Regions from separate parts of the Streptomyces sp. ATCC 21386 genome, predicted to be linked through region 2. Evidence: riboswitches for the same ligand, from Rfam matches in the RefSeq annotation. Region 2 holds a riboswitch; each other region holds the start of a gene.

Region 1 (10,092 bases), 2.5 Mb from region 2:
CCTTCCACCACGGGCCGGAGCGGAGGCGGACGCAGCTTCGGCGCTGTTCGGACGGTCGGCGGAGACGACCAGGGCGGCCAGCGCGGTGGTCACCGGCACCGATGCGACCAGGCCGATCGAGCCGACGAGCGTGCGCACGATCTCCTCCGCGACGAGCTCGCTGTTGGCGACCGTGCCGACACTGCTCTGCGCGATCGAGAAGAGCAGGAGCAGCGGCAGCGCGGCACCGGCATAGGCCAGAACGAGAGTGTTGACCACCGATGCGATGTGGTCGCGGCCGATCCGGATGCCCGCGCGGTACAGGTTCCGCCAGCCCATCATCGGATTGGCCTCGTGCAGCTCCCACACCGCCGACGTCTGGGTGACCGTCACGTCGTCGAGCACGCCGAGCGAGCCGATGATGACGCCCGCGAGCAACAGGCCGCTCATGTCGATCGTCGGGTACAGCCCATGGATCAGACCGGTGTTGTCGTCCGTGTTGCCGGTCAGGTAGGCCGAGCCGATGAAACCCGAACCCAACAGGCCGATCAACAGCAGCGAGATCAGGGTGCCGATCACCGCCACGGAGGTCCGGGCCGAGAGCCCGTGGCACATGTAGAGGGCGATGAGCATGATGGCGCTCGCCCCGACCACCGCCACCACCAGCGGGTTCGAACCCTGCAGGATGGCCGGCAGGATGAAGAGGGTCAGCACCAGGAAGCTGATGGCCAGCGCCACCAGGGCCATGAGACCGCGCATCCGGCCCACGGCCACCACGGCGAGTGCGAAGATCCCGGCGAGCAGCACCATCGGGAACTTCCGGTTCACATCGGTCACCGAGTACTGCAAATCCTTGGGCGCGGCGGGTTCGTAGGCGACCACGACCTCCTGGCCCTGCTCCAACTGCCGTGACTGGTCGGGCTGGACGATCTCGGTGAAGGTACGGCCCTTGTCGTCACCGGTGTCGACCCGGACCGTGGCCTTCTTGCAGGTGCCGTTCGCCTGCTGCTGGGCCGACGAGCCCTCGGCGGTGGACGTGTCGCCGGTCGGGGTCCCGCCCGAGGCGTTCACCGACGAACAGCTGACCTCTTCGACCTTGGTGACGGTGGCCTGCTGTGTCTGTCGGTCGAAGCCCACCCCGGTGCGTTCGTGGGCCGGGGCGCCGCCGGGCCAGAGCACGACGAGACCCACGACGACCGCGGTCGCGAAGGGGATCAGCACCGCCGCGATGACCTTGCGCAGGTGCTGCGACACGGGCGCGGCGGGACCGTGGCCATGGCTGTGCGAATGGCCGTGGCCGCCACCGGAGGACGGGCCTTGGTCGTGCCCTCCGCCGGAGCCGTGTCCCCCGCCGGAGCCGTGTCCCCCTCCAGAGCCAGGGCCGCCGCCGGAGCCGTGGCCGCCTCCGGAGCCGTATCCATGGCCACCGTCGGAGCCACGGCCATGGCCGTTTCCAGGGCCATGGCCGTGGGGCGGCTCGTGGGGCGGAGGCGGGGGCTGCTGCGTCGTGGTCACCGACCGATCATCGCAAGAACGAGCGATGCCCACTGTTCACCGCGCCACATCTGCCGCTAGCGTGGAGGCACCTTTGCACACGCGGGAGCTCGGAGCACCGGGCTGAGAGGGCGCTGACCTCCGCAGACGCGATGTTTCACGTGGAACATCGTCGGGCGGAAATTGCTGCGTCGACCGCTGAACCTGTTACCGGGTAATGCCGGCGTAGGGAGTAGGTCTCATGACCATCGAGGACACACGCACGCCTGCCTCCAGCCAGACGGACGGGGCATCCGCCGCGTCCCCGGGTGAGAACAGCCAGGGTGAACAGCCCCTGGAGGCCGGGAAGTCCATCGGCTGGCACAAGGCGTACATCGAGGGCTCACGCCCCGATCTGCGGGTGCCGGTCCGCCAGGTGCATCTCACCAACGGACAGTCCGTCACCCTGTACGACACCTCCGGTCCGTACACCGATCCGACCGCGGAGACCGACGTCAGGCGGGGACTGCTCCCCCTGCGCGAGAACTGGATCATCGCCAGGGGAGACACTGAGGAGTACGCGGGCCGTCCCGTCCGCCCCGAGGACGACGGGATCAAGCACACCTCGCCACGCGGCGGGCTGCGCAACCTCGACGCGGTGTTCCCGGGGCGGCCGCGCCAGCCGCGCCGGAGCCGCGACGGCCAGGCCGTGACCCAACTCGCGTACGCACGACGCGGGGAGATCACACCCGAGATGGAGTACGTGGCCGTTCGGGAGAACGTCTCGCCGGAGGTCGTCCGCGAGGAGATCGCCGCAGGCCGGGCCGTACTGCCCGCTAACGTCAATCACCCCGAGATCGAGCCGATGATCATCGGGAAGCGGTTCCTGGTGAAGGTCAACGCCAACATCGGCAACTCCGCGGTCACCTCCTCCATCGAGGAGGAGGTCGAGAAGATGACCTGGGCGACCCGCTGGGGCGCCGACACGGTCATGGACCTGTCCACCGGCCGGAACATCCACACCACCCGCGAGTGGGTGCTGCGCAACTCCCCCGTCCCCATCGGCACGGTGCCGCTGTACCAGGCGCTGGAGAAGGTCGACGGCAAGGCCGAGGAGCTCACCTGGGAGATCTACAAGGACACCGTCATCGAGCAGGCCGAACAGGGCGTGGACTACATGACGGTCCACGCGGGTGTGCGCCTCGCGTATGTGCCGCTCACCGCGAACCGCAAGACCGGCATCGTCTCGCGCGGTGGTTCGATCATGGCGGCCTGGTGTCTCGCCCACCACAAGGAGTCGTTCCTCTACGAGAACTTCGAGGAACTGTGCGAGATCCTCGCCGCCTACGACGTCACCTACTCCCTCGGTGACGGCCTGCGGCCCGGTTCCATCGCCGACGCCAACGACGAGGCCCAGTTCGCGGAGTTGCGCACGCTCGGGGAACTCAACCGGACGGCGAAGCGTTTCCACGTACAGACCATGATCGAAGGCCCGGGCCATGTCCCGATGCACAAGATCAAGGAGAACATCGACCTGCAGCAGGAGATCTGCGATGAGGCTCCGTTCTATACGCTCGGCCCGCTGACGACGGACGTCGCACCGGCGTACGACCACATCACCTCGGGCATAGGCGCCGCGATGATCGCGTGGTGGGGCACGGCGATGCTCTGCTACGTCACGCCCAAGGAGCACTTGGGACTGCCCAATCGCGACGACGTGAAGACCGGCGTCATCACCTACAAGATCGCGGCCCACGCGGCGGACCTCGCCAAGGGGCACCCGGGCGCACAGGAGTGGGACGACGCGTTGTCGGACGCTCGCTTCGAGTTCCGCTGGGAGGACCAGTTCAACCTGGCCCTCGACCCCGATACGGCCCGCGAGTTCCACGACGAGACCCTCCCGGCGGAGCCGGCCAAGACGGCTCACTTCTGCTCCATGTGCGGTCCGAAGTTCTGCTCGATGAAGATCTCCCAGGACATCCGTCGTGAGCACGGTGGTTCCCGGGCCGACATCGAGGCGGGTATGGCCCAGAAGTCCAAGGAGTTCGCCGAGGCGGGGAACCGGGTCTATCTGCCGATGGCGGACTGAGGGGCGACGAGGGATCGGGGCACGGCGGCGGGAGCGTTCACGTACGGCCGAGGGACCGGGGCTCGGTCGTGGCTCCTGCTGCCTGGACGCGGTGCCTCGTGCTTGCGTGCGGACCGCGGTCCCCGGGCGACGAGCGGTGCTCTTCCGGCCGTTGCCGGGAGAGCCCGCTGCCGCGGTGTGGGCGGTGGCCTGAGGCCTGTTGTCAGTCCGGCTGGTGTTCCGGGCCGCCGAAGTCCGGGCTGGAGAAGTCCGGGCTGCTGTAACTGGGCCGGGAGCCGGAGCTGCCGCTGTCCGGGCTGCTGCTGAAGCTCGGACGGTTGTAGCCGAGATGCGGCATACGGCTGGGCGGGGCCGGACGGTCCGGCTCCAGCAGCAGAGCAGGACCCGGGTTCGCGAGGGCGTCGCGGAGGAACGGCAGGATGCCGCGCTCCAGGAGGGCTTCGCGCCAGGCTTCCCTGGCCCGGGTCAACTCCTCGTTCAGCTCGCTGCGCGCTCCGTCGTCGAGGAGCGCGGTGGCGTTGTTGCGCAGGGCCGTGAGCAGGAGGCCGACCGCGGCCACCAGGATCGCCGCCGCGGTGACCGCACCGAAGACCCAACCCGTGGTGAGGAGGGTCTCGGCGATCGCCCGCTCGGGGTCGAGCACCTTCATGACGTACCCCACGAGCAGGAAGAGCACCGCCGCGGTTCCGGCGAGGACCGGAGCGAGTACTGCGGCGACCGCACCGGCGCCCGCCCCCGCCGCCTCCGTGACCTCGCCCACGGTGGCGGCGAGGTTCACCGTGGAGCCGTCCGGCTCGCTGGAGCCGGGCGCGGTCCTCTCGGAGGCGGGCGTGGCGGCCGACGGAGGGCTGCGGAACTCGTCGCGGACCTTGACGTAGTACTGGTATTCGGTTGCCGCGGCGGCCGTGATGATCGCCGAGGCGTTGAGGGCCATCGTGCGCAGCTGTTCGGTGTTGAGCCGCTGGAGACCGGCGGCGAATTCCGGGCGGTGTGGTGCGGAGCGCAGCGCCTCGCCGAGGATCCGCTCGTACTCCTGGCGGTCCTCACTGAGCAGGTGCTGCGGAACGCTGTTCATCTGCATCCCCCGATGCTCCGTAGGGCTTGTGGCTCGGCATGCTGACGAGCCGTCGGGCAGAAACGGAGGGGAGCCTGCTACGGATAAGCCGATGGTAGAGCGGTGACGGCAGGCGGTGACAGGGGGTTTGAAGAAATTGGCACCTGGCCAGCGAAGTCTTCCGACCGGGAACGCCTGCCCGCTGACGGCTCAGGTAGGCAGGGGAAGTTCCTGGACCAGCAGCTTTCCGGCCATGGTGACACCGCCGTCCATGGCGACGGCCAGACCGTCCGCATAGGTGTACGGTCCGTCGACCGAGGGGCCCGCGCCGTCCTCGCCGTCCTCCGAGCCGACCTCTCCCAGGAGGTAGGGAATCGGGCTGTGACCGTGGACGATGCGGGTGCCGCCGTAGGTTTCGAGCAGCGAGCGCACGGCGTCGGCGCCGCCCTCGTCCCGGAAGGCGAAGCGGCGGGTGAACTTGCGGAAGAGGTCCCAGACCTCGTCCGCGTCGTTGCGCGTGATCGTCTCGCGGATGGTGTCGTTGACCGCCTCGATGGAGTCGCCGTAGTCGCGGTAGGCGGTGGTGTCGGAGTGCACCAGAAGGTGGCCGTCGACCTCCTCCATGGCGTCCAGACGGGCCATCCACTGGAGGTGGTGGTCCTGGAGGCGGTCCATGTCGGTCTTCTGGCCGCCGTTGAGGAGCCAGGCGGCCTGGAAGGTGGCCGTGCCCGCTCCGGAGTTGACGGGGGTGTCGCCGAACCGCTTGGCGCCCAGCAGCAGCAGCTCGTGGTTGCCCATGAGTGCCTTGCAGTAGCCGCCGGCCGCGGCGGCCTCGGCGGACAGGCGCATCACGAGGTCGATGACGCCGATGCCGTCCGGACCCCGGTCGGTGAAGTCGCCGAGGAACCAGAGCCGGGCGGTGCCCGCCGACCAGTTGCCCGCGGCGTCGACGAGGCCCTTCTCGCGGAGCGCGGCGAGGAGCTCGTCCAGGTAGCCGTGGACGTCCCCCACGACGAAGAGCGGGCTCGGCCGGACGGAGGACGGCTCGGCTGCCGCGGCCTCCGGGTCGATCACGACCTGGAGGGTGTCGCCCCGGTTGATCACCGGAAGGTCTCGCTGGGTCGGGGTGTATCCCTCGGGGTAGCCCTCGGGATCCCCGGCGGGCCCGGCGGCTTCGCCGGGCTCCGCGGAGTGTCCGTACGGACCGGCCTCGTGGACGTACGCGGGCACGCGGAAATCGCGCACCGTCGGCGTCCGCACCTCGGGTCCCTGACCGGCCCCCTGCGTCATCGACCCCTCCACCACCATCGCCCGCATCTGCACCGCATCGGACTGCCTGGTCGCGACGGTCCGCGGTGTGTGCGCCCATCATAGGAATGCGGATCGCGCCGTGTGATGACCCAGGGGTGGTGAAATGGCGCAGGGCCCCAGTTCACCGCGGTTTTCTCCCGAATTGGGCGGGGCTCACCCCGCCCGATTCCCGTTCGGATCCGCAAGTGGGACGTCAACCCGCTTCAGGTGATCGTGGCGGGCTGACCGTCGTACGCGGTGGACGCCGCTCGGACGAGGTCCGCACGATCAGCTCCGTCGGTATCACCTGCTCGACCGGCTGGTCCGATTCGACCCCCTCGATCGCGTCGATGAGGAGCTGGACCACGGCCGTGCCGATCCGACGCGGCTTCAGCGACAGCGTGGTGATCGGCGGCTCGGTGGACGCGTACACGGAGGACTCGCTGCAGCAGACGAGCAGCAGGTCGTCGGGGACGCGCAGACCGTAACGCCGGGCCGCGGCGAGCAGATCGGTGCCGTTCGGGTCGAAGAGGCCGTAGACCGCGTCCGGGCGGTCCGGGCGGGCCAGCAGTCGGTCGGCCGCGACGGCTCCGGCGCACGGATCGTGCGCCGGATAGGACTCGTAGACGGGATCCTGGCCCACGCGCTCGCACCAGCGCAGGTACGCGGTGGTGGAGAGGTGGGTGTACGTGTCCGTCGAGGTGCCGGTGAGGAGTCCGATCCGGCGGGCGCCCGCGTCGGCCAGGTGGTCGAGGATGCCGAGGACGGCGGCCTCGTGGTCGTTGTCGACCCACGCGGTGACCGGCAGCGTGCCGGCCGGCCGGCCGTCGGAGACCACCGGTAATCCCTGGCGGACCAGTTCGCTGACGACCGGGTCGTGGTCGGAGGGGTCGATGACCACGGTGCCGTCCAGGGCGACGTTCGACCACACGTCGTGTCGCGAGGTCGCGGGGAGGATCACCAGGGCGTAGCCCCGGGCCAGCGCGGCCGAGGTGGCTGCCCGCGCCATTTCCGCGAAGTACGCGAACTCGGTGAAGGTGAAAGGTTCATCCCCGTAGGTGGTCACGGTCAGGCCGATGAGGCCCGACTTGCCGGTTCTGAGGGTTCGGGCGGCCGCCGAGGGGCGGTAGCCAAGTCGGTCGGCGACCTCGCGTACATGGCGTCGGGTGGCGTCCGGGAGCCGGCCCTTGCCGTTGAGGGCGTCGGAAACGGTCGTGATGGAGACTCCGGCGGCGGCGGCCACATCCCGGATGCCCGCCCGGCCAGACCGGCTGCCTCGGCGGGGAGTTTCCGCGCGGCTCACCTGGTGCTTCCCTGCTGCTGTCATGGCGAGCCGATAGTAGGGCTCATGCGGTGGGGTAGTGCGGACGCATATGCACTCGTTGACAGGCACGTTTCTGCAAGGTCATAAAGGGGTAATTCCCTTGCATTGCAAGGGAGTTGAGAGCTCAGATGTCAGGACGTGACTTGTCGACGCGCATGGGCCTGCCAAGTAGCTGATGTTTCGAAGAGGTCTCAACTCACCTGGACGGGTGATGCGCGCTACGGCGTGAGCCACCGGCGCGCGCGTCCACAAGGGACGCGCCCCCTGATTCGTACACCTTCGTGCGCTGATGCCCCTGGGGCGGGTGTGGCGGCGGAGGCGTGGGCACGGTACGGACGCCGCTACGGACGTGGTTGTCCACAGGCCATTCGCAGGGGCGCCGAATCCTCATAAGGTGAGAAGCATTGAGTCGATGAGGAGGACTGCGGTGAGCGAGACAAGCCCCAAGCTGCGAGCCGAGCTGGAGGGGATTCCCACCTACAAGCCCGGCAAGCCGGCCGCGGCGGGCGGCCCGGTGGCGTACAAGCTGTCCTCCAACGAGAACCCGTATCCGCCGCTGCCCGGCGTGCTGGAGAGCGTGACGGGGTCGGCCGCGTCCTTCAACCGGTACCCGGACATGGCGTGCACGGGGCTCATGAGCGAGCTCGCGGACCGCTTCGGGGTGCCGGTCACGGATCTCGCCACAGGCACCGGCTCGGTCGGTGTGGCCCAGCAGCTGGTGCAGGCGACCTCGGGGCCGGGCGACGAGGTGATCTACGCCTGGCGGTCGTTCGAGGCGTATCCGATCATCACCCAGATCAGCGGGGCCACGTCCGTGCAGGTGCCCCTGACGCCGGGCGATGTTCACGACCTGGACGCGATGGCGGACGCGATCACCGACCGGACCCGGCTGATTTTCGTCTGCAACCCGAACAATCCGACAGGCACGGCGGTCCGCCGTGCCGAGTTGGAGCGGTTCCTCGACCGGGTGCCCGGTGATGTGCTGGTGGTGCTGGATGAGGCATACCGCGAGTTCGTACGGGATGTCGAGGTTCCGGACGGCGTCGAGTTCTACCGCGAGCGGTCGAACGTCTGCGTGTTGCGCACCTTCTCGAAGGCGTACGGGCTCGCGGGGCTCCGCGTGGGGTTCGCGATCGCTCACGAGCCGGTGGCGGCCGCGCTGCGGAAGACGGCCGTGCCGTTCGGTGTGAGCCAGCTCGCACAGGACGCCGCCGTCGCCTCGCTGCGCGCCGAGGACGAGCTGCTGGGCCGGGTCGGTTCGCTGGTCTGTGAGCGGAACCGGGTGGTCGAGGCGCTGCGCGGCCAGGGGTGGACGGTGCCGGAGACGCAGGCGAACTTCGTGTGGCTGCGGCTGGGGGAGCGAACCGTCGAGTTCGCCGGTGCGTGTGAGCAGGCCGGTGTCGTGGTGCGGCCGTTCCCGGGCGAGGGTGTGCGCGTGACGATCGGCGAGACCGAGGCGAACGACATCTTCCTCAGGGTGACGGAAGAGTTCCGCAAGGAGCTCTAGATTGTCGATGCTCTTCCGTGGCGAGGGGCCGGGGGTTTCCCCGGCCCCTTTTCCTATGGGCTGACGTGCCTGTTTGCGCCATAGGTCGATCGGTCCAGGCTTAGGGACCCCCCGCCCGTCGAGGCCCGAACGCGTATGCGTCATAATTGCTTGTGAATGTGAACGCGTTCACAAGCGCGTCCTGGTTGTCCTGAGATGTGTGTCATCGGGACAGGCTGCCGCAGTGCCACGGCATGTAAGGAGAAGACGTGGATCTCGCTCTGGCGCCGGAGACTCTGGCGCGATGGCAGTTCGGCATCACGACCGTCTACCACTTCCTCTTCGTCCCCCTGACGATCTCGCTCGCCGCGCTGACCGCGGGCCTGCAGACCGCCTGGGTGCGCTCAGGGAAGGAGAAGTACCTCCAGGCCACCAAGTTCTGGGGCAAGCTGTTCCTGATCAACATCGCGATGGGTGTCGTCACCGGCATCGTCCAGGAGTTCCAGTTCGGTATGAACTGGTCCGACTACTCCCGCTTCGTCGGTGATGTCTTCGGAGCTCCGCTCGCCTTCGAGGCGCTGATCGCCTTCTTCTTCGAGTCCACCTTCATCGGCCTGTGGATCTTCGGCTGGGACAAGCTCCCGCAGAAGATCCATCTGGCCTGCATCTGGATGGTCTCCATAGGCACGATCCTGTCGGCGTACTTCATCCTCGCGGCCAACTCCTGGATGCAGCACCCGGTCGGCTACCGGATCAACGAGGCGAAGGGCCGGGCCGAGCTCACCGACTTCTGGCTCGTCCTGACCCAGAACACCGCGCTCACCCAGGTCTTCCACACCCTCGCGGCGGCCTTCCTCGCCGGCGGAGCCTTCATGGTCGGCATCGCCGCCTTCCACCTGGCCCGCAAGAAGCACATCCCGATGATGAAGACCTCGCTGCGCCTCGGTCTGGTCACCGTAGTGATCGCCGGCATGCTCACCGCCATCAGCGGCGACCTCCTCGGCAAGGTCATGTTCAAGCAGCAACCGATGAAGATGGCGGCCGCCGAGGCCCTGTGGGACGGCGAGGCGCCCGCGCCGTTCTCCGTCTTCGCCTACGGAGACGTCGACGAGGGCCACAACAAGGTGGCCATCGAGATCCCCGGCCTGCTGTCCTTCCTCGCCAACGACGACTTCGACTCGTACGTCCCGGGCATCAACGACGTCAACAAGTCCGAGCAGGAGAAGTTCGGGCCCGGTGACTACCGGCCCAACATCCCCGTCGCCTACTGGGGTTTCCGCTGGATGATCGGCTTCGGCATGGCGTCCGTCGCGATCGGCGCGGTCGGCCTCTGGCTCACCCGGCGGAAGTTCCTGCTGCCGCAGCATCTGCGGGTCGGCGACGACGAGGTGCCGCAT
Region 2 (10,092 bases):
CCGGCCGCCGTCCTCGCCCTCGCCGGAGCGCGGGCGGACGGCCCAGCCAGCCTCGAAGCCGCGCCGGAACGACAGCGTCACGTACGTCTGCCCGACCGCGAAGGCGATCGCGCCCAGCCCGATGACAATCACGTTGGGGATGAGGACACCGAGGACGACACCGAGGAAGCCCGCGAAGGCGAGCAGACGCCAGCGCAGGCGCGCCTTGTACTGCAGCAGCACCTCACCCAGCAGCCACAACGCGACGACGCCGAACGCGATGTAGAGGACCGCCCAGCCCATGTACGCCCCTCTCCCTGTAGCCGCTACGCAGTGTCTCGTACGCGAGTGCGACCGGTCTAGGCCCGTGGTGGATGGTGCAGGCCCAGGTTCTCGTAGATTTCCAGAGTCGCGGTGGAGTTGTTCAGGGTGATGAAGTGAAGCCCGGGGACTCCCTCGTCCAGCAGCCTCGCGCAGAACTCCGTGGCGAACTCGATGCCAATGGAGCGTACAGCGGCCGGATCGTCTTTGGCTGTGACGATCCGCTCTTTCAGGGCGTTCGGGATGGCGGCGTTGCTGAGTTTCGGCAACCGTTCCAGCATCTTCACGCTGGTGACGGGCATGACCTCGGGAATCACGGGGGTTTCGCAGCCTGCGCTCGCGACCGCGTCCCTCAGACGCAGGTACGAGTCGGGGTGGAAGAACATCTGCGTGATCGCGTAGTCGGCGCCCGCCCGGCACTTGTCGACGAAGCGCGCCACGTCGCTGTCCCAGTCCGGGGAGCGGGGGTGCATCTCCGGGAAGGCCGCCACGCCGACGCAGAAGTCGCCCGACTCCTTGATGAGTTGGACGAGTTCGGCGGCGTAGGTGAGCCCCTGCGGGTGCGCGATCCACTCGCCCATCGGGTCACCGGGCGGGTCGCCCCGGACGGCGAGGATGTTGCGGATGCCGGCGTCCGCGTACTGGCCGATGATGTTCCGCAGTTCGGCGACGGAATGGCTGACCGCGGTGAGGTGGGCCACCGGCGTGAGGGTGGTGTCGGAGGCGATCTGCTCGGTCGCCTTCACCGTGCCGGCCCGGGTGGAGCCGCCCGCGCCGTACGTCACGGAGACGAAGCTGGGCGCGACCGCCTCGATCCTGCGGAGGGCGGTCCACAGGTTCCGCTCGCCCTTCTCCGTCTTGGGCGCCCAGAACTCGAAGGAGTAGGTGGTCTTGCCCGTGGCGAGCATGTCGCGCACGGTCCGTGCGCGGTCCGTGCGGGTCGAAGCGGTTCCTAGGGCCATACGGGCAGGTTAGTCAGGTCGGAGCGACCCCCCAACCAAACCGGTACCTTTTGTCCCTTTTGTCGATCTCTTGTCCACGCCTTGGACAGCCGTGGACATGGGCGCGACCGACTGGAGGGCACACAGCCACTGCCGGCTAGAGGGCGCGCAGCCGCTTGGTGAACTCCGCCGCGGCGGCTCCCGGGTCGTCGGCCTCGGTGATCGCCCGGACGACCACCACCCGCCGGGCACCCGCCTCGACGACCTCGTCGAGATTGCCGAGGTCGATGCCGCCGATGGCGAACCAGGGGCGGTCGGTGGCGAGGGCGGCGGTGTACCGGACGAGATCCAGGCCGGGGGCGTGACGGCCCGGCTTGGTGGGGGTGGGCCAGCAGGGGCCCGTGCAGAAGTAGTCCACGCCCTCCTGGACGGCCGCGGCGGCGGCCTCCTCCTCGGCGTGGGTGGAACGGCCGATGAGCACGTCCGTCCCGAGGACGGCACGGGCGGCGGGAACCGGGAGGTCGCCCTGGCCGAGGTGCAGCACGTCCGCGCCGATGGCGTGGGCGACGTCCGCGCGGTCGTTGACGGCGAGCAGCTTGCCGTGCCGGCGGCAGGCGTCCGCGAAGACCTGGAGGTGCTCCAGCTCCTCGGCGGCCTCCATGCCCTTGTCGCGGAGCTGCACGATGTCCACGCCGCCCGCGAGGACCGCGTCCAGGAACCGCGGGAGGTCGCCCTGGCGCTTGCGGGCGTCCGTGCAGAGGTAGAGCCGGGCGTCGGCGAGCTGTGCGGCGGCGTCGGGCATGGGTGCGTCCCCCGTTGGCGTGCGTGATCGGTGCGGCGTACGGGACGCGACCCTCGCGGGCCCGGCTCCCGTACGCCGTACAGGCGGCTCTGCTGCGAACTTCCGGGGTGTCCCCGGTGTCTCTGATCTGTCTGGTGTGTCTGGTGCCTCAGGTGTTTTCCGGTCAGACGGCGAGCGCCTGGGCGCGGCGCTTCACCTCCGTGCCGCGATTCTCGCTCAGCGCCTGGGCCGGGGTGCCGGGCAGGCTGGGGTCCGGAGTGAAGAGCCACTCCAGCATCTCTTCGTCGGTGAAGCCGTCGTCCCTCAGCAGGGTCAGGGTGCCGGTCAGGCCCTTGACCACCTTGTCTCCGTCGATGAAGGCGGCGGGGACGTGCAGCGCGCGGTTCTCACCACGGCGTACGGCGATGAGCTGGCCTTCCTTCACCAGCTGCCGCACTCGGGTCACCTCGACGTCCAGCATCTCTGCGATGTCGGGGAGGGTAAGCCACGCGGGGACGAGAGCATCGATCTTTGCGTCAATCTCGGTCACGTCTCCAAGACTGCCATCTGGGACTGACAGTGGGTAGCCGAGCCGCGTCCGGCCTACGCCGTCGCCGCCTTCAGCGGCCTCGCCGGGTCCTCCAGCAGCAGCGGATCCATCGGGGTGCCCGCCTCGATCAGGCGGCGGCCCTGGGCCAGGTCGCGGGGGCGGCCCACGGCCAGCAGGGCGACCAGGCGGGTCTCCCGGAGCCAGCACACCGACCAGGCGGCGCCGGTCGGGTCGCCGCGCCGGACCATGGTGTCGGCGGAGGCGTGGTCCCCGGCGTACTGGACGAACCGGCCGAACTGCTCGGACCAGAAGTACGGGACGGGGTCGTAGGGCCCGGGGGTCTCGCCGACGATGTTCGCCGCGACCGTGCGGGGGCCCTGGAGGGCGTTGTCCCAGTGGTGGACGAGCAGGCGCCGGCCGTACCTGCCCGAGGGGAAGGAGGCGCAGTCGCCGACGGCGTAGACATCCGGCGCGGAGGTGCGCAGATGGTCGTCGGCCACCACCTCGCCGTGGGCGCCGAGCTCGATGCCGGAGCCCTTCAGCCAGGCCGTGGCGGGGCGCGCGCCGATGCCGACGACGACCGCGCCCGCCGGGACCAGGGTGCCGTCGTCCAGGACCACCGTCCCGGGCTCGACGCGCGCCACGCGCGCGTGGGTGCGCAGGGTGGCGCCGCTGTCGGCGTACCAGGCGGTCATCGGGGCGGCCACCTCCGCGGGGAGCGCGCCCGCGAGCGGGCGGTCCGCCGCCTCGACGACCGTGACCGCGCAGCCCGCCTCGCGCGCGGCCGTGGCGAACTCCGCGCCGATCCAGCCCGCGCCCACGACCACGATGTCGTGCTGCCGTGCCAGCACGGGCCGCAGCCGCTCGGCGTCGTCCAGGGTGCGCAGCAGATGCACCCCGGGCACCCCCTCGACGCCCGGCAGCCGGACCGGTTCGGCGCCGGTCGCGACGACGAGGACGTCGTACGGGACGGGCCCGGCGGCCGTGTCGAGTTCGTGGCCGGCGGGGCGCAGGCCGGTGACCTCGCGGCCCAGCCGGAGGTCGATGCCGAGCGCCTCGAAGTCGACGTCGAAGGCGGAGCCCTCGGCGTTGCCGAGCAGGACGGCCTTGGACAGCGGCGGCCGGTCGTACGGCTGGTGCGGCTCGGCGCCGAGCAGGATCACGTCGCCGGTGAAGCCCTGTTCCCGCAGGGCGACCGCCGTCTGCACGCCCGCCATTCCCGCGCCCACCACGACCACGCGCCGCGCCGGTGATCCGCCCCTCAGCTGCGTCTGCTCGCTCACCCGATCACCATAGACAACTGATATTCGGTCAGTCAGGGGGTGGGGTCCGTCGGCTCGTCGACCTGCTCCACCACGCTCGTCCCGCTGCCGGTCCGCGACTCCCACTCCCAGGTCTCCTCCAGCCGGACCCGCCCGTCGGGCAGTTCGACGACGAGGGACACGCAGTGCCCCGAGGCGGTCGTCCCGTCGGTCTTCAACTGCACATAGCGGAAGTCCAGCCGGTCCCCCGCCCGCGTGCCCACGAGCCGGCCGCGCACGACGTCGCCGCCCGCGTAGTCGGCCCAGACCTCGCCGTCCTCCTCGTGGTACGTGAACCGGGTGCGGGTGCCCACCTGACCTGGGGCTTGGTCGGCGACGGGGGCGAGGACGAGACCGTCGAGCGAGCGGGCCATGGGCACGGGCTCCCTTACTGAGGCGATCGGCGGGGGCTAGGGTGGGCCACCGTAGAGCACTCGCGGGAGCCCGGACGCACCGGGCTGAGAGGGAGGCTGGCGGCCTCCGACCGTACGAACCTGATCCGGGTCATGCCGGCGAAGGGAGGGGCTGGACGCCCATGTCGCGTACGCACACGTCAGACGTCCTCGTCGTGGGGGGCGGAATCATCGGTCTCGTCACGGCGTGGCGGTCCGCGCAGCGCGGGTTCGCCACGGCCGTCGTCGATCCCGAGCCCGGCGGCGGGGCCGCGCGGGTGGCGGCCGGGATGCTCGCCGCCGTGACCGAACTGCACTACGGCGAGCAGACGCTGCTGGGGCTCAACCTGGAGTCCGCGCGCCGCTATCCGGACTTCGCCGCCGAGCTCACCGAGGTCACCGGCCTCGACCTCGGCTACCGCCGCTCGGGCACCCTCGCCGTCGCGCTCGACGCCGACGACCGCGCCCATCTGCGCGAACTGCACGCCCTGCAACGCCGCTCGGGCCTCGACTCGGAGTGGCTGAGCGGACGGGAGTGCCGTCGCCTGGAACCGATGCTCGCGCCCGGCGTGCGTGGCGGGCTGCGGGTCGACGGGGACCACCAGGTCGACCCGAGGCGGCTCTCCGCGGCCCTGGTGAGGGCCTGCGAACGCGCCGGGGTGGTGTTCCACCGGAGCTGGGCCGAGGAGCTGTCGGTGGCCCGGGAGCGGGCCACGGGGGTCCGCACCGGCGCGGGCGACCGGCTGGACGCCGGGCACACCGTCCTCGCCGGGGGCAGCCTCAGCGGGCGGCTCGCCGGGGTCCCGGCCGAAGTGCGGCCGCCGGTGCGGCCGGTGAAGGGGCAGGTGCTGCGGCTGACCGTCCCGAAGCCGTACGCGCCCTTCCTGAGCCGTACCGTGCGGGCCGTGGTGCGCGGCAGCCAGGTCTATCTGGTGCCGCGCGAGAACGGCGAACTCGTCGTCGGCGCGACCAGCGAGGAACAGGGCTGGGACACGACGGTCACCGCGGGCGGGGTGTACGAACTGCTGCGGGACGCCCACGAACTCGTGCCCGGGATCACCGAACTACCGCTCACCGAGACCCGCGCGGGACTACGGCCCGCCTCCCCCGACAACGCCCCGCTCCTCGGCCCGAGCGGACTGGACGGTCTGCTCCTCGCGACGGGCCACTACCGCAACGGGGTGCTGCTCACGCCGGTCACCGGCGACGTCCTGGCCGAGGTGCTGACCACCGGTGAACTGCCGGCGGAGGCACGCGACTTCACCCCCTTGCGGTTCCGCGCCGGCGCGGCCCGCGAACTCCTGGAGCAGCCCGTATGAGCACCACCGGGACCCTGACCGTGTCCGTCAACGGGGAGCGGCGGCAGATCGCCCCCGGCACGGCCCTCGACGCGATCGTGCGGACGCTCACGCCGTCCGTCTCCGGGGTCGCCGCCGCTCTCAACGAAACCGTCGTCCCGCGCGCGCGGTGGACGACCACCGCCCTCGCCGAGGGGGACCGTGTCGAGGTCCTCACCGCCGTCCAAGGAGGCTGATCCCATGGCAGACGACCCCTTCGTCCTCGGCGGTACGACCTACGCGTCCCGTCTGATCATGGGCACCGGCGGCGCGAGCGGCCTGGACGTCCTGGAGCGCGCGCTGGTGGCCTCCGGCACGGAGCTGACCACGGTCGCGATGCGCCGGGTGAACGCCGACGTGCACGGCTCGGTGCTGTCGGTGCTCGACCGGCTCGGCATCCGGGTGCTGCCCAACACGGCCGGCTGCTTCACGGCGGGCGAGGCCGTGCTGACGGCCCGCCTCGCGCGTGAGGCGCTCGGTACGTCCCTGGTCAAGCTGGAGGTCATCGCCGACGAGCGCACCCTGCTGCCGGACCCGATCGAACTCCTCGACGCCGCCGAGACGCTCGTCGACGACGGTTTCACGGTGCTGCCGTACACGAACGACGACCCCGTGCTCGCGCGCAAGCTCCAGGACGTGGGCTGTGCCGCGATCATGCCGCTCGGGTCGCCCATCGGCTCCGGGCTCGGCATCCGCAACCCGCACAACTTCCAGCTGATCGTCGAGCACGCGCGCGTGCCGGTGATCCTGGACGCCGGCGCGGGGACGGCGTCGGACGTCGCGCTGGCGATGGAGCTGGGGTGCGCGGGCGTCATGCTCGCCTCCGCGGTGACCCGGGCGCAGGAGCCGGTCCTGATGGCCGAGGGCATGCGGCACGCGGTGGAGGCCGGACGGCTGGCGTACCGGGCGGGCCGCATCCCCCGCCGTCACTTCGCGGAGGCCTCGTCGCCCGGCGAGGGACTGGCGCGGCTGGATCCGGAACGCCCCGCGTTCTGAGGCGGAGCTCACGCCGCCCCACCCCTCACTCGAACAGTCGAACGAGTTCCGTCGGAGACCCGCTCGTCACAGCCCTCCGGTCTCGGTCACAGCTCTGCTGCAGTACGTCTCCCGGCTCCCGGGACCCGTGGGCCTGTCGGCGGCGGCTCGTACACTCACCTGCGTGGACACGACCCTTCAGGACCCGCTTGTCGGCCAGGTGCTCGACGGTCGGTATCGAGTCGAGGCGCGGATCGCCGTCGGCGGGATGGCCACGGTCTACAGGACCGTGGACACCCGCCTCGACCGCGTGCTCGCGCTCAAGGTGATGCATCCGACGCTGGCCGCGGACCGGACGTTCGTCGAGCGGTTCATCCGGGAGGCGAAGTCGGTGGCCCGGCTCTCCCACCCGAACGTGGTGGGGGTCTACGACCAGGGCACCGACGGCTCGTACGTCTACCTCGCGATGGAGTACGTCGCCGGCTGCACCCTGCGGGACGTGCTGCGCGAGCGCGGAGCGCTGCAGCCCCGCGCCGCGCTGGACATCCTGGAGCCGGTGCTCGCCGCGCTGGGCGCAGCGCACCGCGCCGGGTTCGTGCACCGGGACATGAAGCCGGAGAACGTGCTGATAGGGGACGACGGCCGGGTCAAGGTCGCCGACTTCGGGCTCGTCCGGGCCGTGGACACCGTCACCAGCACGACCGGCGCCGTCCTCGGCACCGTCTCCTACCTGGCCCCCGAGCAGCTGGAGCACGGCACGACCGACACCCGTGTCGACGTGTACGCGTGCGGCGTGATGCTCTACGAGATGCTCACCGGCGGCAAGCCGCACGCAGGCGACTCCCCCGCGCAGGTGCTCTACCACGCGCTCCACGACGACGTGCCGCCCCCCTCGGCCGCGGTGCCGGGGCTGCCCTACGACCTGGACGCGCTGGTCGCCTCGGCGACCGCCCGCAATGCGGAGCTGCGGCCGTACGACGCCGTGGCGCTGCTCGCGCAGACACTGGAGGCGCGGGCCGCGCTGAGCGCCGAGCAGCTGGACGCGGTGCCGCCGCAGGCGATAGCCGACGGCCACGACACCGCGGAGGACCGGACGAGCGTGATCCCGCGTTCCCTGTCCGTGTCGCGGTCGGTGGGGCTCGATCCCGACGAGCGGTTGCACCGCACCAGCCGGTTCGACGCGCCTGTGCCGCCGCCCCGGCGCGGCCGCGCCTCCGCCGCGCCCCGGCGCGGGCTGTGGGCGGTCGTCGTCGCCGTGGTGCTCGTCCTGGGCGTGGGCGGCGGCGTCTGGTACATCAACTCGGGTCAGTTCACACAGGTCCCGGCCGTGTTGCAGCAGAGCGAGGCGGACGCCACGAAGCGGCTGGAGGGCGCCGGGCTGGACGTCGACGTCGAGCGGGCGTTCAGTGACACCGTCAAGCGCGGCCGGGTGATCGGCACCGACCCGGCGCCCGGCGAGCGGATCCGGGACAACGACACCGTGACGGTGACGATCTCCAAGGGTCCGCAGACCGTGAAGGTGCCCGATCTCCAGGGTTACCGGCTGGATGCCGCGAAGACCGAACTGAAGGACGCCGGGCTCGAACCGGGCGTGGTGACGCGGGAGTTCAGCGACGAGGTCATCAGGGGGCAGGTGATCAGCACCCAGCCGGGGACGGGCACCGAGATCTCGTCCGGCTCGGCGGTCAGGATCGTGGTCAGCCGGGGCGCCCCGGTGGAGGTGCCCGATGTGTCGGGCTCGTCGGTCGCGGACGCCACCTCCGAGCTGGAGCAGGCGGGCCTGAAGGTGAAGTTCGCCTCCGGGCGGGTCAACTCCGAGTTCGACAAGGGGCTCGTGGCCGAGCAGGCTCCCGGGGCGGGCAAGCAGGTCGGCCAGGGCGACACCGTCACCCTGACGCTCTCCAAGGGGCCCGTGATGGTCGAGGTCCCCGACGTCGTGGGCGACAGCGTCGACGAGGCGACCCGGCGCCTCAAGGACGCCGGCTTCGAGGTCGAGGAGGACCGGGGGCTCCTCGGGCTCTTCGGCGACGAGGTCAGGAGCCAGTCCGTGGACGGCGGGGACACGGCGCCCAAGGGCTCGACCATCACCATCGAGATCCGCTGACGGACCGGCCCGGCCGTCGCCTCGAACCGGCGGCCGGGCGCCTCGGACCGCATGACACCCTGGTGCGGTGAGCACTCAGCAGTCCCCCGGACTTCCGGCCCCCGCCCCCGGACTCCCCGGCACCGCCCCCGGTCCCGTCGGCCCTTCCCGCAACCCCGTCGGCGGCCATGTGCCCGTCGCCGGCGGCCTGAACTCCGTCGGGCTGACCTACGCCCGCGATCTGAAGGCCGAGACCGTGCAGGTCTTCGTCGCCAACCCGCGCGGCTGGGCGACCCCGGCCGGCAACCCCCGGCAGGACGAGGAATTCCGCGCGGCCTGCGCCGAGGAGTCGATCCCCGCCTACGTCCACGCGCCGTACCTGATCAACTTCGGTTCGCACACCGAGGCGACGGCGGAGAGGTCCGTGGAGTCGATGCGGCACTCGCTGCGCCGGGGCCGGGAGATCGGCGCGCTCGGGGTGGTCGTGCACACGGGCAGCGCGACCGGCGGCCGGGACCGGTCGGTGGCACTCAAGCAGGTACGGGAGTATCTGCTGCCGCTGCTGGACGAGTTGACCCACGACGACGACCCGTATCTGCTGCTGGAGTCGACGGCCGGCCAGGGGGCCTCGCTCTGTTCCCGCACCTGGGACTTCGGGCCGTACTTCGAGGCGCTGGACGCCCATCCGAAGCTGGGGGTCTGCCTGGACACCTGCCACATCTTCGCCGCGGGCCACGACCTGACCGGGCCCGACGGCATGCACCGGACGCTGGACCTGCTGGTGGACACCGTGGGCGAGGGACGGCTGAAGCTGATCCACGCCAACGACTCCAAGGACGTGGTCGGCGCCCACAAGGACCGTCACGAGAACATCGGCTCCGGACACATCGGCGAGGACCCGTTCCGCGCCCTGATGACCCACCCCGCCACGCGGGGCGTCCCGCTGATCATCGAGACCCCCGGCGGCAAGGAGGGCCACGCGGCGGACGTGGAACGCCTGAAGAAACTCAGGGACGGCTGACGCCCCCGAGGCCGGATCACCGACGCCGGATCACCGCCGCCGGAGCGGGTCCGCTCCGGCGGCGGTCCCGCGCCGGCCGTCAGAGTTCGGGGCCGTCGCCCGGTTCCTCCTGGTAGGAGTAGCGCTGTTCCTGCCAGGGGTCGCCGATGTTGTGGTAGCCGCGTTCCTCCCAGAAGCCGCGACGGTCGGCGGTCATGTACTCGATGCCGCGGACCCACTTGGGGCCCTTCCAGGCGTACAGGTGGGGGACGACGAGACGGAGGGGGAAGCCGTGCTCGGCGGTGAGGAGTTCGCCGTCCTTGTGGGTGGCGAAGATCGTGCGGTCGTCGGCGAAGTCGGCGAGGCGGAGATTGGAGCTGAAGCCGTACTCGGCCCACACCATCACATGGGTGACCTCGGCGGCGGGCGGCG
Region 3 (10,092 bases), 5.2 Mb from region 2:
GGCCGTGTGGTCATCTTCGGCGCCGGTATGGGCATGCCCTACTTCTCCACCGACACCACCGCCGCGCAGCGCGCCCTGGAGATCGACGCCGAGGCGCTGCTGATGGGCAAGAACGGCGTGGACGGGGTCTACGACTCCGACCCCAAGACCAACCCGGACGCGGTCAAGTTCGACTCCCTCGGCTACGGCGAGGTCATCACCCGCGAGTTGAAGGTCGCCGACGCCACCGCGATCACGCTCTGCCGTGACAACAAGCTCCCGATCCTCGTGTTCGAGCTTCTCAAGGAGGGCAATATCGCGCGGGCCGTCAAGGGTGAGAAGATCGGCACTCTCGTGGGTGATCAGGGAAGCCGGGCCTGACCGGGTCCTTCCCCTGCCCGGGGGACGGAGCCTGACCGGGGGATGGACAATGTCCTGCCGGTCGGGAACCGTGCAGGAACAAGACGCGACGCAGCCGGCCGCCGACCAGACCAAGTACAGCTGCCGGGCCTACTCAAGACACGCAGGAGCAAGTGGTGATCGAAGAGACCCTCCTCGAGGCCGAGGAGAAGATGGAGAAGGCCGTCGTGGTCGCCAAGGACGACTTCGCCGCGATCCGCACCGGTCGTGCGCACCCGGCGATGTTCAACAAGATCGTGGCTGACTACTACGGTGCGCTGACGCCGATCAACCAGCTCGCCTCGTTCTCGGTGCCGGAACCGCGCATGGCCGTGGTGACCCCGTTCGACAAGACGGCCCTGCGCAACATCGAGCAGGCGATCCGCGACTCCGACCTCGGCGTCAACCCGAGCAACGACGGCAACATCATCCGGGTGGTGTTCCCCGAGCTCACCGAGGAGCGCCGCCGCGAGTACATCAAGGTCGCCAAGAGCAAGGCGGAGGACTCCAAGGTGTCCATCCGCTCGGTCCGCCGCAAGGCCAAGGACGCGATCGACAAGCTCGTCAAGGACGGCGAGGTCGGCGAGGACGAGGGCCGCCGTGCGGAGAAGGAGCTCGACGACACCACCGCGAAGTACGTCGCTCAGGTGGACGAGCTGCTCAAGCACAAGGAAGCGGAGCTCCTCGAGGTCTGATGAACGACTCTTCCTGGGGGGCGCCGTCACAAGCCGGGTACTGGGCGCCGACCGACCGGGGACCTGTCCAGGGGCAAGCCCCGGCGGGTCCCACGTACGATGCGCCTGAGGCCCAGCAGACTCGCCCCATGCCCATCGTGCCCGATGTACCCGCGCATGGCGGGAACCAGGACGACGACCGGGGGGCCGCTCGGCAGGCCGGTCCCCCCTTCCGCGACGAGACGCCGTCGGCGCAGCCCCACGGGGCGGCGCCGCAGAAGCCGGAGCCCATGCCCGACGCCCCACAGCCCGCCCCGCAGAAGAAGAGCGCGGGCCGTGACCTGGGCGCCGCCATAGGGGTCGGCGTCGGCCTCGGTGTGGTCATCGTCGCCTCGCTGTTCATCGTCAAGGCGGCCTTCGTCGGGGTGATAGCGGTCGCCGTGGTGGTGGGGCTGTGGGAGCTCACCTCGCGCCTGGCGGAACGCAAGGGCATCAAGGCGCCCCTCGTGCCGCTCGCGGTCGGCGGGGCGGCCATGGTCGTCGCCGGGTACGTCCGCGGGCCCGAGGGGGCCTGGGTGGCCATGGCGCTCACCGCGCTCGCCGTCCTCGTCTGGCGGATGACGGAACCGCCGGAGAACTATCTGAAGGACGTCACCGCGGGGGTCTTCGCCGCGTTCTACGTGCCGTTCCTGGCCACGTTCGTCGCGCTCATGCTCGCCGCCGACGACGGGCCGCAGCGGGTCCTGGTGTTTCTGCTGCTCACCGTCGTCAGCGACACGGGCGCGTATGCCGTCGGCTGGCGCTTCGGCACGCACAAGCTGGCGCCGCGCATCAGTCCCGGCAAGACCCGCGAGGGGCTGCTCGGCGCAATCGCCTTCGCCATGGTCGCGGGCGCGCTGCTCATGGAGTTCGTCATCGACGACGGCGCCTGGTGGCAGGGCCTGCTCCTCGGTCTCGCCGTCGCGGCCAGCGCCACGCTGGGCGACCTCGGCGAGTCCATGATCAAGCGGGACCTCGGCATCAAGGACATGGGCACGCTCCTGCCGGGCCACGGCGGCATCATGGACCGCCTGGACTCGCTGCTCCCGACGGCCCCGGTGGTCTGGCTGCTGCTGGTGCTGTTCGTGGGCTCGGGCTGAGCGTCGATCGAGCCTGCCGAGCCGAGTGGGCCCCGTCCTGGTTCCAGGACGCTGTTGGTAAATCCGGGGGCCTGCGTGACGACGGCCTGCACGACCCCGTTGGGGTTGTGCAGGCCGTCGTCATGTTCGTGGGGTGGGTTCGTGTCGTTGCGTGGGGTGGATCTGGCGGAGATTCCGGAGGAGACCGCGCGGCTGGCGCGTGCGGTGTTTCCGAAGGGGTGTCTGGTGATGCGGGTTCGGGATGCGCTCGGGCCGGTCTTCGCCGATGCCGACTTCGAGGAGTTGTTCTCGGCGCGGGGGCGGCCGGTGGTCTCGCCGGCGCGGCTGGCGCTGGTGTCGGTGTTGCAGTTCGCCGAGGGTCTGACCGACCGGCAGGCTGCGCACGCGGTCCGTTCGCGTCTGGACTGGAAGTACGCCCTGTCGCTGGAGCTGGCCGACGTGGGGTTCGACTTCTCCGTGCTCAGCGAGTTCCGGGCCCGGCTGACCGAGTCGGATGCGGGCCGGGCGGTGTTCGACGCGGTGCTGACGGCCGCCGGGGAGGCCGGGCTGGTCAAGGCGGGTAACCGGCAGCGCACGGACGCCACCCATGTACTGGCCGTGACCAGGGATCTGAGCCGGCTGGAGTTCGTGGTCGAGACACTGCGGGCGGCTTTGAACCAGATCGCCGAGGCGGCCGGGGACTGGCTGATGGGGTTGGCTGCGCCGGAGTGGTTCGACCGGTACTCGGCGCGTCCGGAGGACAGCCGTTTCCCGTCCCGGTGGGCCGCCCGGATCGAGCACGGCGACCAGTGCGGGGCCGACGGCACGGTGCTGCTGGAAGCGGTCTGGTCGACATCGGCACCGCCCGGCCTGCAGCGTCTTCCCGCGGTGGAGTTCCTCCGCCAGACCTGGGTGCAGCAGTTTCACCGCGTCGACGGCACCGTGCGCTGGCGGGAGCCGAAGAACACCCCGCCCGGCCTGATCCGCTTACGCACCCCGCACGAGCCCGGGGCCAGGACCGGAGCGAAGCGCGATCTGGCCTGGTCCGGATACAAGGTCCACCTCAGCGAGACCTGCGAGCCCGACGCCCCGCACCTGATCACCCACATCCACACCACCCCGGCACCGGTGACCGACAACGCCGTGCTGGAGGACATCCACACCGCCCTTGCCGACCGCCAACTGGTGCCGGACGAACACCTGCTGGACGCCGGATACGTCGACGCCGAGCAGATCCACCACGCCCGCCGCGATCACAGCATCACCCTCGTCGGACCGGTCGGGAAGAACACCATCCGGCAACAGGCAACCGGCGACGTCTTCGACAGCACGCGCTTCACCGTCGACTGGGAGCAACGCCAGGCCGTCTGCCCCGGCGGCCACACCAGCGTCCAGTGGAGAGACGCCCAGAGCCACCGCGGCACCCCGGTCACCCGCGTCCGCTTCGCCGAACGCCACTGCACCCCCTGTGAACTGCGGACTTCCTGCACCACCGCCGAAACCGGCCGCAATCTGACCCTGCGCCCCAAAGCCGAACACGAGATCCTCCAGCAGGCCCGCACCGAGCAGGACACCCACCACTGGCGCCGCCGCTACGGACACCGCGCCGGCGTCGAGGGCACCATCTCCCAAGGCGTCCAGGCATTCGGCCTGCGCAGATCCCGCTACCGCGGCCTCGCCAAAACCCGGCTGCAACACCACTTCACCGGCGCCGCCATCAACCTCGCCCGCATCGATGCCTGGCTCACCGGCAGACCGCTCGCCCGCACCCGCACCTCACCCTTCGCAGCACTCCGCCCCGCTGAATGAGATCCAGCGGGGCGGATTTACCAACAGCGTCCTGGTTCCAGGGCGGGGCCCTTTGCCACAGCCCCTCGCGAGATCGGCGGACATCGATAGGATCCGTGTCCATGGGGAGAGCGCGGGTGGGGGACGACGGCAGATATCACGGCGATCTGCCGTGCCGCTGGTGCCAGACACTCATCGACCAGGCGGGCCGACGCAGGCCGCGGCTGTACTGCCGGATGTCACATCGCTGGAAGAACTACGGCGCGTGGGTCGTGAGCGTGGTGGGCGGAATCTTCTGAGCCGACGACTGGCCCGGGCCATACAGATTGATCTGCGACACTTGACGGGTTATGCCGAAGCCCGGAGAACTCACATTCGTCGCCCCCCGCGGAGCCAAGAAGCCGCCGCGGCATCTTGCTGATCTTTCGCCTGCGGAGCGGAAGGAGGCTGTTGCCGCGATCGGGGAGAAGCCGTTTCGCGCCAAGCAGCTGTCCCAGCACTACTTCGCGCGGTACGCGCACGACCCGGAGCAGTGGACCGACATCCCCGCGGGTGCGCGGACGAAGCTCCAGGAGGCGCTGCTTCCTGAGCTGATGACGGTCGTGCGGCATCTGTCGACGGACCAGGAGACCACCCGCAAGACGCTGTGGCGGCTGTTCGACGGGACGCTCGTGGAGTCGGTGCTGATGCGGTACCCGGACCGGGTCACCATGTGCATCAGCTCGCAGGCCGGATGCGGGATGAACTGTCCGTTCTGCGCGACCGGACAGGCCGGGCTGGACCGGAATCTGTCCACCGCCGAGATCGTCCATCAGATCGTGGACGGGATGAGGGCCCTCAGGGACGGTGAGATTCCCGGCGGGCCCGCGCGGCTGTCCAACATCGTCTTCATGGGGATGGGCGAGCCGCTCGCCAACTACAACCGGGTCGTCGGGGCCATTCGCCGGCTCACCGATCCGGAGCCGGACGGGCTGGGGCTGTCGCAGCGCGGCATCACCGTGTCCACGGTCGGACTGGTGCCCGCCATCCACCGGTTCTCCGACGAGGGCTTCAAGTGCCGGCTCGCCATCTCCCTGCACGCCCCGGACGACGAACTGCGCGACACCCTCGTCCCCGTGAACACCCGGTGGAAGGTGCGCGAGGTCCTGGACGCCGGGTGGGAGTACGCGGCCAAGTCCGGGCGTCGGCTGTCCATCGAGTACGCGCTGATCCGGGACATCAACGACCAGGCGTGGCGCGGTGACCGGCTGGGCCGGCTGCTCAAGGGCAAGCCGGTGCATGTGAACCTGATCCCGCTGAACCCCACCCCGGGCTCCAAGTGGACCGCCTCCCGGCCCGAGGACGAGAAGGCGTTCGTCGAGGCCATCGCCGCCCACGGCGTGCCGGTGACCATCCGGGACACCCGGGGCCAGGAGATCGACGGGGCGTGCGGTCAGCTCGCGGCGACCGAGAGGTAGTCTGAGCCCGTACGTACATATCCATATTCCGACAGGGGAGCGCCACAGCGCTGAGAGTGCGGCATCCGGGCCGCAGACCCTCTGAACCTCGCCCAGGTCATTCTGGGTAGGAAGTTCGGTCATCACTCAAGCTGTTGCGCCCTGCCCGGGAGCCCTCGAATCGACAAGGGTCCCGGGCGGGGCCGCGTCTCTTCCTGGTCACTTCCAGGAGGATTGAATTCAGTGGGCATCACCAGGAGAGCAACGGTTCTCGTCGTCGGCCTCGGGCTCGTCACGCTGTCCGCGTGCGGCTCGTCCTCGGACGACACCGGTGCCGGCGACTCCAAGACCGTCACCCTCGTCAGCCACGGCTCCTTCGCCTACTCCAAGGACGTGCTGAAGGCGTTCGAGAAGGAGTCCGGGTACAAGGTCAAGGTGCTGAAGAGCGGCGACGCCGGGCAGGCCGTCAACCAGGCCATCCTGACCAAGGACAACCCGCAGGGCGACGTCTTCTTCGGCGTCGACAACACGCTGCTCTCGCGCGCCCTCGACAACGGCCTCTTCCAGCAGTACGAGGCGAAGGGGCTCGACAAGGTCGGGGCCGAGTACCAGCTGGACAAGGACGAGCACCGGGTCACGCCCATCGACTCCGGTGACATCTGCGTCAACTACGACAAGGCGTACTTCGAGAAGAACAAGATCGAGCCGCCGAAGACCTTCGACGATCTGATCAAGCCCGAGTACAAGGACCTCCTCGTCACCGAGAACGCCTCCACCTCCTCGCCTGGGCTCGGCTTCGTCCTCGGTACGGCCGCGAAGTACGGCGACGGAGGCTGGGAGGGCTACTGGGAGAAGCTCAAGGCCAACGGGGTGAAGGTCGTCGACGGCTGGGAGCAGGCGTACTACCAGGAGTTCTCCGGATCGACGGACGGCAAGAAGGCCGGGGGCGACCGGCCGCTCGTCGTCTCGTACGCCTCCTCGCCGCCCGCCGAGGTCGTCTACGCGGACCCGCGCCCGAAGACCGCGCCGACCGGGGTCGCCGAGGGCACCTGCTTCCGGCAGATCGAGTTCGCTGGGCTGCTGAGCAACGCGAAGAACGCCGAGGGCGGCAAGGCGCTGATCGACTTCCTGATCTCGAAGCGGTTCCAGGAGGACATGCCGCTCAACATGTTCGTGTACCCGGTCGTCGAGGGGGCGTCCGTGCCGGCCGAGTTCACCGAGTACGGGCCCGCGGCGAAGGACCCCGAGACCATGGCGCCGGAGAAGATCGCCGAGAACCGCGACCAGTGGGTCAAGTCGTGGACCTCCCTCGTACTGAAGTAGCCAAGGCTGCTGAGGCAGTCAAGGCGGCCAAGGCGGTTGAGGCAGCCGAGACGGCCGAGGGCGCCGGTTCGGGTGGGGACGTCGGGTCGGTCCAGGTCGCAGCGCGTCGATCTCGTCCGTCCCGTCGACCCCGTTCACCCCGTCCCGGTCGGTCGGGCGGGGCGGCTCGGCTCGGTCTCATGGCGCTGCCCGTCGTCTTCTTCGGGGTCTTCTTCGCCCACCCCGTCGCCGCGATCGTCGTCCGGGGGCTCAAGGCGGACGGCACCTGGCACCTCGGGCGGATCGGGGAGGTGCTGGCGGACGCCGGGATCCGGCACGTGCTCTGGTTCACCACCTGGCAGGCGCTCGTCTCGACCGCGCTCACGCTGGTGATCGCGCTCCCCGGCGCGTATGTGTTCGCGCGCTTCGATTTCAGGGGCAAGGAACTCCTGCGGGCGGTCGTGACCGTGCCGTTCGTCCTGCCGACCGTGGTCGTCGGGACCGCGTTCCTCGCGCTGGTCGGGCGCGGCGGGCTCTTCGACGAGCTGTGGGGCATGAGGCTGGACACGACGGTCTGGGCGATCCTCCTCGCCCATGTGTTCTTCAACTACGCGGTCGTCGTACGGACCGTCGGCGGGCTCTGGTCGCAGCTCGACCCGCGGCAGGAGGAGGCCGCGCGGATGCTCGGCGCCTCCCCGTTCGCGGCCTGGCGCAAGGTGACCCTCCCGGCGCTCGCGCCCGCCGTGGCCGCCGCCGCGCTGATGGTCTTCCTCTTCACCTTCACCTCGTTCGGGGTGGTGCAGATCCTCGGCGGACCGACGTTCTCCACCCTCGAAGTGGAGATCTACCGGCAGACCTCGGAGATCTTCGACCTGTCCACCGCCGCCGTACTGACGCTGGTGCAGTTCGCCGCGGTCGGGCTGATCCTCGCCGTGCACGCCTGGACCGTACGGCGGCGGGAGACCGCCCTGCGCCTGGTGGACGCCTCGCTCACCGCCCGGCGACCGCGCGGGGCCGGGCAGTGGGCACTGCTGGGCGCGGTCCTCGTGACCGTCGTCGTGCTGATCCTGCTGCCGTTGGGCGTGCTGGTGGAGCGGTCGCTCGACGCACCTGGCTTCGGCTACTACAAGGCGCTGACCAGCGACGAGAGCGGAATCTTCCTGGTCCCGCCGATCGAGGCGGTCGGGAACTCGCTGCGCTACGCGGCCGCCGCGACCGCCATCGCCCTGCTCGTCGGCGGACTCGCCGCCGCCGCGCTCACCCGGCGGGCGGGCCGGCTCGTGAGGGGCTTCGACGCGCTGCTGATGCTGCCGCTCGGCGTGTCCGCGGTGACCGTCGGCTTCGGGTTCCTGATCGCGCTGGACGAGCCGCCGCTGGATCTGCGGTCGTCCTGGATCCTGGTACCGCTCGCCCAGGCCCTGGTCGGCGTTCCCTTCGTGGTGCGGACCATGCTGCCCGTCCTCCGCGCGGTGGACGAGCGGCTTCGGGAGGCGGCGGCCGTGCTCGGAGCGTCGCCGTGGCGGGTGTGGCGCGAGGTCGATCTGCCCATGGTGCGACGGGCTTTGCTGGTCGCTGCCGGGTTCGCCTTCGCCGTGTCGCTCGGGGAGTTCGGGGCGACCGTCTTCATCGCGCGCGCCGACAATCCGACGCTGCCGGTCGCCGTGGCACGGCTGCTCGGACGGCCGGGCGAGCTCAACTACGGCCAGGCGATGGCCCTTTCGACGATTCTGATGGTGGTGTGCGCGGTGGCCCTGCTGGTGCTGGAACGCCTCCGTACCGATCGGACGGGGGAGTTCTGATGGTGCTGCTCAGGCTTGAGGACGCGACCGTACGGTTCGACGGTCGGTCCGTGCTCGACGCCGTCGACCTGGAGGTCGCCGAGCATGAGATCGTCTGTGTGCTGGGGCCCAGCGGCAGCGGCAAGTCGACGCTGCTGCGGGTGGTCGCGGGGCTCCAGCCCCTCGACGGCGGACGGGTCTCGCTCGACGGGCTGGACCAGCGCGGCGTGCCCGCCCACAAACGCGGTGTCGGCCTGATGTTCCAGGACCACCAGCTCTTCCCGCAGCGGGACGTGGCGGGCAACGTCGCCTTCGGGCCCCGCATGCACGGCGCCGCGAAGGACGAACGCACCGTACGGGTAAGGGAGTTGCTGGAGCTGGTCGGGCTGCCCGGGGCCGCACGCCGACGCGTCGGGGAGCTCTCCGGCGGCGAGCAGCAGCGGGTCGCGCTGGCCCGGGCCCTCGCGCCGCGTCCCCGGCTGCTGATGCTCGACGAGCCCCTCGGCCAGCTGGACCGATCGCTGCGGGAGCGTCTGGTCGTCGAACTCCGGGAGCTTTTCAGCGAGTTGGGGACCACCGTGTTGGCGGTCACGCACGACCAGGGCGAGGCTTTCGCGCTGGCCGACCGGGTCGTGGTGATGCGGGACGGGCGGATCGCCCAGTCCGGTACGCCCCTTGAGGTGTGGCGGCGACCGGCCGACGAGTTCGTGGCCCGTTTCCTCGGCTTCGACAACGTGGTCGACGCGACGGTGACCGGGCAGGCGGCGGACTCGGCGTGGGGCAAGGTGCCGGTCCCGGAGGGCTCACCGCAGGGGGCGTGCGCGCTGCTCGTGCGGCCCGCCGGCGTACGACTGGTGGATGTGGCGGACGGGCTGCGCTGCACGGTGGCCGCGCGCACGTTCCGGGGCACGCATGTCGCGCTGCACCTCCAGCCGGAGGACGCACCACGGCTGGAGGCGGCGTGCGCGCTGCGGGACGCGCCGGAGCCCGGGGACCAGGTCGGCGTGCGCTTCGACGCGGCCGAAATCGTCGTGCTGGGGGCCGGTCCCGCCGCATAAGGTGCGGCACCATGGCGATGCGTACGCAAGAACCCCGGGCGCGGCATGAGCGCTACTGTGCCGAGATCGAGCTGCAGGTAAGGAAGTTGCGGGACCTGGTGACCTCCGGTGCCGATCTGTCGGCGACCGTGCCGACCTGTCCCGACTGGTCGCTGGAACAACTGCTGCGGCACACCGGCGGCGCCCTGCGCTGGGTCGAACTGAACATACGGACCCGGGCGAAGGAGGAGGTCCCCGAGGCGGATGTCCCGCTGTACGACGGACCCGGGCGGCACGGGGACCGGGCCGCGCTGGACGCCTGGCTGGCCGAGACCGGCGAGATGACCGTGGCCACGTTGCGCGAGGCGGGCCCCGAGGCGCCCGTCTGGTCGTGGGGGTGGGAGCACAGTGCGGGGTTCTGGGCCCGCAGGATGGCCCACGAGCAGGTCATCCACGGAGCCGATGCCGCGCTCACCGTCGGACGGGCGGTCGAGGTGGCGCCGGAGATCGCCGCCGACGCGATCGACGAGTGGCTGGAGATCGTGAGGTTCGTGCAGCGGACCATGCCGCACGACGAGGCG

Evidence for each region. A riboswitch is a leader RNA that binds a small molecule or an ion and turns the genes downstream of it on or off. The one in region 2 is predicted to bind thiamine pyrophosphate.
Region 1: it holds a riboswitch for thiamine pyrophosphate, as region 2 does, so the genes downstream of both, thiC (phosphomethylpyrimidine synthase ThiC) here and thiO (glycine oxidase ThiO) in region 2, are expected to answer to the same signal.
Region 3: it holds a riboswitch for thiamine pyrophosphate, as region 2 does, so the genes downstream of both, GWK25_RS08685 (thiamine ABC transporter substrate binding subunit) here and thiO (glycine oxidase ThiO) in region 2, are expected to answer to the same signal.

Annotation. Positions count from the first base shown of each region.
Region 1 is NZ_JAAVVL010000001.1:9,694,346-9,704,437, reverse strand. It holds gene GWK25_RS41770 (YibE/F family protein) at 1-1,494, opposite strand, end outside; TPP riboswitch at 1,566-1,722, shown strand; gene thiC (phosphomethylpyrimidine synthase ThiC) at 1,715-3,541, shown strand; gene GWK25_RS41760 (hypothetical protein) at 3,744-4,622, opposite strand; gene GWK25_RS41755 (metallophosphoesterase) at 4,806-5,885, opposite strand; gene GWK25_RS41750 (LacI family DNA-binding transcriptional regulator) at 6,100-7,212, opposite strand; gene hisC (histidinol-phosphate transaminase) at 7,637-8,716, shown strand; gene GWK25_RS41740 (cytochrome ubiquinol oxidase subunit I) at 8,965-10,092, shown strand, end outside.
Region 2 is NZ_JAAVVL010000001.1:7,200,593-7,210,684, forward strand. It holds gene GWK25_RS30955 (hypothetical protein) at 1-282, opposite strand, end outside; gene metF (methylenetetrahydrofolate reductase [NAD(P)H]) at 339-1,262, opposite strand; gene thiE (thiamine phosphate synthase) at 1,399-2,043, opposite strand; gene GWK25_RS30970 (Rv2175c family DNA-binding protein) at 2,207-2,572, opposite strand; gene GWK25_RS30975 (NAD(P)/FAD-dependent oxidoreductase) at 2,626-3,855, opposite strand; gene GWK25_RS30980 (hypothetical protein) at 3,888-4,247, opposite strand; TPP riboswitch at 4,300-4,411, shown strand; gene thiO (glycine oxidase ThiO) at 4,409-5,584, shown strand; gene thiS (sulfur carrier protein ThiS) at 5,599-5,799, shown strand; gene GWK25_RS30995 (thiazole synthase) at 5,804-6,598, shown strand; gene pknB (Stk1 family PASTA domain-containing Ser/Thr kinase) at 6,762-8,681, shown strand; gene GWK25_RS31005 (deoxyribonuclease IV) at 8,749-9,681, shown strand; gene GWK25_RS31010 (sulfite oxidase-like oxidoreductase) at 9,761-10,092, opposite strand, start outside.
Region 3 is NZ_JAAVVL010000001.1:1,966,917-1,977,008, forward strand. It holds gene pyrH (UMP kinase) at 1-360, shown strand, start outside; gene frr (ribosome recycling factor) at 516-1,073, shown strand; gene GWK25_RS08670 (phosphatidate cytidylyltransferase) at 1,073-2,191, shown strand; gene GWK25_RS08675 (IS1182 family transposase) at 2,333-3,979, shown strand; gene rlmN (23S rRNA (adenine(2503)-C(2))-methyltransferase RlmN) at 4,309-5,415, shown strand; TPP riboswitch at 5,439-5,546, shown strand; gene GWK25_RS08685 (thiamine ABC transporter substrate binding subunit) at 5,638-6,717, shown strand; gene GWK25_RS08690 (iron ABC transporter permease) at 6,897-8,495, shown strand; gene GWK25_RS08695 (ABC transporter ATP-binding protein) at 8,498-9,532, shown strand; gene GWK25_RS08700 (maleylpyruvate isomerase family mycothiol-dependent enzyme) at 9,544-10,092, shown strand, end outside.